Regions from separate parts of the Paenibacillus sp. LPE1-1-1.1 genome, predicted to be linked through region 1. Evidence: a T-box and tRNA genes for the amino acid it is inferred to sense, from the RefSeq annotation. Region 1 holds a T-box; the other holds one or more tRNA genes.

Region 1 (2,460 bases):
GCTTGAACCGTTTCCGAAAGGAACCTTATTCAAGTATGCGGCTAGTATTTCTTCTTTGGTTAAATATCTTTCCATGCGCAGCGACAAAAATATTTCTTTAATTTTACGGCTGTCGGTTTTGTCTAGGCTTAGGAATACGCGGCGTGCTAGCTGCTGCGTGAGCGTGCTTCCTCCGGTTTGCGTTTCCTCATTCAAAAGCTTCTGCTTCACTGCACGTCCAAGACCGTTGATGTCTACGCCGTTATGCTCGAAAAAGTTATTGTCCTCAATGCCAAGTACCGCATTGATTACCTGTGGCGGCAAATCATCATATGTAATAATCATTCGGTCCTCAGACGTTCTTAGCTGTCCGACAAGTGAATCATCATTGAAGTAAACGAATCCGGTAATGGCATTTTCGCCGACTTTCTCTTCAATAACGGTTCTTGGTCTTACTTCTTCATTTTTCACGAGGGCAGCGACATAGCCGGTAACGGCGCCGCCTGCCAGCAAGCCAATGAAAATTCCGAAATATACCATCCATTTTACTGTTATAAAAGTTACGATTCCGAATGTACGCCATTTGCTTCTTTTGGCCGGCGTTTGTTGACGTTCTTCTTGCATTTTTTTGACTCCTCCTCCAAATTGCACACCCATTATAACATAAATCGTCAAAGTAGCGCATTCTTTAACCGCATTGACATCCTAAGAATGCTATGGTATAAATTCAATAATGTTTATCCAATCAATGCTTTGAAGGGCATGAGTAGACTGCGAATCGTCATTGCAGAGAGCCGGTGGGTGGTGTGAACCGGTATGCGCCGTATGTTGAATTACCGCCTGGAGCTAAGTGAAGGAACCGTAGCTGATGAAGCTTCAGTGCATACAGGGCCAAAGGCCTCTGGGTGGCTGAGCCAGCCGTAGTAGTTCACTTCGGAGACCGTCTCCGTTATCAACAACGAAGTGAGAGTACTTCTTTCGTTTTTCTATAAAGAAGACGTACTCTAACGAGGGTGGTACCGCGAGCTAATCCTTCTCGTCCCTTGGGGCAAGAAGGATTTTTTATGTCTATATAGACGCATACGAGGGAGGAAAAGTTTTATGGTGAAGTGGGAAAGTTTAACGCTGGAACAGCAAAATGAGGTTGAGCGCCAACTGGCTGTCATTCGGCGCGGCGTTGTCGAAATCGTTCCGGAGGATGAATTGAAGAACAAAATAGCGAATGCCGTCGCAACAGGGACGCCGTTGAAAGTAAAGCTTGGCTTGGACCCGTCTGCGCCGGACATTCATATCGGCCATACCGTGGTTCTTCACAAGCTGCGTCAATTCCAGGAGCTAGGCCATCAGGTTCAGCTTTTAATCGGTGATTTCACGGGAAGGATCGGCGACCCTACGGGAAAATCGGAAACGCGCAAACAGCTGACCGAAGAAGATGTAAAGCGAAATGCTGAAACCTACCAGAAACAAATTTACAAAATATTAGATCCGCAGAAAACAAAGCTATACTACAATTCAGAGTGGCTTGCGCCTCTTAATTTTGCAGAAGTAGTGAACTTGGCGGCAAAAGTAACGGTAGCGCGCATGATGGAGCGCGATGATTTCACGAAACGCTTTACGACCGGCCTGCCAATCAGTATCCATGAGTTTTTCTACCCGCTTATGCAAGGCTATGATTCCGTAGCTCTTGATTCGGATATCGAGCTAGGCGGCACGGATCAGAAATTTAATCTGCTGATGGGCAGAACGCTGCAGAAGGAATACAGCAAGCCTGCACAGGTTGCCATTACGACTCCGTTGATCGAAGGCTTGGACGGCGTGAACAAGATGAGCAAAAGCTTGGGTAATTACATCGGCATCGACGAAGAGCCGAATCAGATCTATGGTAAATCGATGTCCATACCCGATGAATTGATGTTTAAATACTACGAGCTTGCAACGGATATGAACAATGGGGAGCTCGAAGCCTTGAAGACTGGGCTGGAGGAAGGTACCGTACATCCGCGTGATGCGAAAATGCAGCTCGCAGCGACATTCGTCCGAATGTACCATGGCGAAGAGGCAGCCAAGTCAGCGGAAAACCATTTTATTACGGTGTTCCAGCAGCGTGCGCTTCCGGATGAAATCGAAGAGGTGAATCTCTCTAAGGAAGAACTGTCTGATGGCGGCATTAATATCGTGAAGCTGCTTACCGTGCTTGCGCTGCAAGCTACCAGCAGTGAGGCTAGACGAAGCGTACAGCAAGGCGCCGTTCGTATAAATGAAGAGAAAATTACAGATATCAATGCTAATGTTACCCCTAAGGATGGCGATGTCCTTCAAGTCGGCAAACGAAAATTCGTAAAAATTAAATTAGCTTAATTGTTCTAACAAAGCTTGTTGAATCGATAAAATTCAACAAGCTTTATTTTTTTAGAAACAAATAGCTTGTTTCAAACGTAATAAATAACGGAAGTATTAACAGGTTTTGGATGAAGTGAGAGG
Region 2 (2,460 bases), on a different contig from region 1:
CCCTTGAAGACGACGAGGTTGATAGGTTCGGGGTGGAAGCACAGCAATGTGTGCAGCTGACGAATACTAATCGGTCGAGGGCTTATCCTAAAACGTTTGAGAAGCAAACTTACATCGTAAGCATACGCTTAAGTTTGCCCCGGACCCATACATCCGGCAGACAGCAGCTAAAAAGGTTTCAGCAAACCTAAACTTTCGTATCCAGTTTTCAGGGCGTAATGTTCTGACTTTGCACGCGTCCCCGAACGCTGCAAACGACAATTATTCGGGGGACAAGCGTGGCGGTGTAGCTCAGCTGGCTAGAGCGTACGGTTCATACCCGTGAGGTCGGGGGTTCGATCCCCTTCGCCGCTACCATTACCTTTTTAACGTAACATCTGGAGGATTAGCTCAGCTGGGAGAGCATCTGCCTTACAAGCAGAGGGTCGGCGGTTCGATCCCGTCATCCTCCACCATATTTACTTATTCGGTTTGATGACCGGATCCACTTGGAGCTGTGGTGTAGTGGCCCAACATGCCTGCCTGTCACGCAGGAGACCGCGGGTTCGAATCCCGTCAGCTCCGCCATTTTTCTTTAAAGTAAGGCTCGGTAGCTCAGTCGGTAGAGCAGAGGACTGAAAATCCTCGTGTCGGCGGTTCGATTCCGTCCCGAGCCACCACTTTATTTTTCGTTAATACGGAAAATAGGTAATAGCATGGAGGATTAGTGAAGTGGCTAAACACGGCAGACTGTAAATCTGCTCTCTCTGAGTTCGGTGGTTCGAATCCATCATCCTCCACCAGTTTTTTTACACATCATGAGTCATTAGCTCAGTTGGTAGAGCACCTGACTTTTAATCAGGGTGTCGTAGGTTCGAATCCTACATGACTCACCATTTTTTCTAACAATGACATCGTAACCGGGATCCTAGGATTCACGGTTTTTTTTGACTTTATCGAACACAAAATAAAAGGTGCATGCGATTAGGGACAGATAATGTCTCAAGCATGCACCTTTTTTTAATTATCAAAGCTATTTACTGCGGAGAGTAAGCTCGCGCGCGAGTTCATTTACCGTTTCGTTTAATCGAAGCGTAAGTTCTTCATTAATTTCAAAGACAGGTTCTTCATTCGGCTCTTGGGTACGATTAATTTGGGAATCGACCGCATAAACGCCGCTTACATATATTTTGGCGCCCATGGATGCGAGTACCGGCTTAAGGGAATAGTCAATAGAGAGAAGATGCGCGATGGTACCGCCTATAAACAATGGGGCAATTATTTTACCGTCTAGCCCTTTTTGCGGGAGCAGATCCAAGAACGTTTTCAGAACGCCGGTAAAGGAAGCTTTGTAAACAGGGCTGGCAATGATGACAGCATCGGCATTCTCAACTAATTTGTTGGCCTCTACTATTGCGGGACTGCCAAACTTTGCATGAATAAGATCTTCAGCGGGCAAGGATACGACCGTAATAAGATCTACGGCAATATTTTTCTCAATAAGCTGCTGTTCAACATACTGCGTGATCCCGTTTAAACGTGATGAAGCATTTGGGCTTCCGGAAATAATAACGATATTCGGCATGAGCGCACTCCTCTTTCGACTACATAATGGTGAGAGCAAATAATACATTAATCCGATAAGTAAACTATGGATAAATATTACCATGAATGCTGATTTCGGTCAAATAGGTATGATTTGTTTCTTGTATTTTATCGATATAAGGGAACAATGTATACACAAGGTAATTAAACAGAAAAAGGGGTAGTTGCAATGGTATATGGACTGGCGGCTTTGATTAGCTTTGCGATTGTATTTGCAAGCGTACCTCCGCTACGGGTCTTTGCGCTGCGTCTTGGCTTTGTAGATCGTCCAAATCAAAGGAAGATACATAATAAGCCGATTCCTCTAATGGGGGGAGCGGCTATTTTTGTTGGCTGCGTAATTGCTATGTTTATTTTTATAGGCTTCACTCCGCTGACCTGGACCATTGTTTCCGGAGGATCCCTGCTCGTTGTCGTCGGACTCCTAGATGATGCTTTTAAAGCAAAGGGGAAAGACTTTCCGGTGTGGCCGCGCGTGATTCTTTATATGGGTGCGGCATCGATACCGACTTTTTTTCACATCAAAATTGCGGGTATCGCGAATCCGTTTACCAGCTTGTTTTTATCGTTTCCGGACTGGCTCTCCTGGCTCACGACAATGCTCTGGGTATTTGCCTTGATCAATATGATCAATTTTATAGACGGCGTTGACGGACTGGCTTCGGGCGTATGCACGTTATCCGCGCTTACGCTTTTGACCGTGGCCTTAATCAAAGGGCAGCCGAGTACCGCCATTCTTGCCATAATCGTTGCAGGCGCATGCTTTGGTTTTTTGGTGCACAATTTTTATCCTGCCCGGATATTTATGGGGGATGCAGGTGCGACTTTTTTGGGTTATACACTAGCGGTCATTGCGGTTGACGGGACGTTCAAAAG

Evidence for each region. A T-box is a leader RNA that pairs with one kind of tRNA and senses whether it is charged. The one in region 1 lies ahead of tyrS (tyrosine--tRNA ligase), so its partner is inferred to be a tRNA-Tyr.
Region 2: it has a tRNA-Tyr gene. The T-box ahead of tyrS (tyrosine--tRNA ligase) is inferred to sense a tRNA for this amino acid. The anticodon was not compared.

Annotation. Positions count from the first base shown of each region.
Region 1 is NZ_JBEGHY010000001.1:402,117-404,576, reverse strand. Features, by position in the region: gene MRBLPE1_RS02035 (transglycosylase domain-containing protein) at 1-603, opposite strand, end outside; T-box leader at 724-1,026, shown strand; gene tyrS (tyrosine--tRNA ligase) at 1,084-2,337, shown strand.
Region 2 is NZ_JBEGHY010000034.1:35-2,494, forward strand. Features, by position in the region: partial or broken rRNA gene MRBLPE1_RS23170 (23S ribosomal RNA) at 1-90, shown strand, start outside; tRNA gene MRBLPE1_RS23175 (tRNA-Met) at 281-357, shown strand; tRNA gene MRBLPE1_RS23180 (tRNA-Val) at 380-455, shown strand; tRNA gene MRBLPE1_RS23185 (tRNA-Asp) at 491-567, shown strand; tRNA gene MRBLPE1_RS23190 (tRNA-Phe) at 584-659, shown strand; tRNA gene MRBLPE1_RS23195 (tRNA-Tyr) at 698-782, shown strand; tRNA gene MRBLPE1_RS23200 (tRNA-Lys) at 800-875, shown strand; gene ssuE (NADPH-dependent FMN reductase) at 1,013-1,564, opposite strand; gene MRBLPE1_RS23210 (glycosyltransferase family 4 protein) at 1,754-2,460, shown strand, end outside.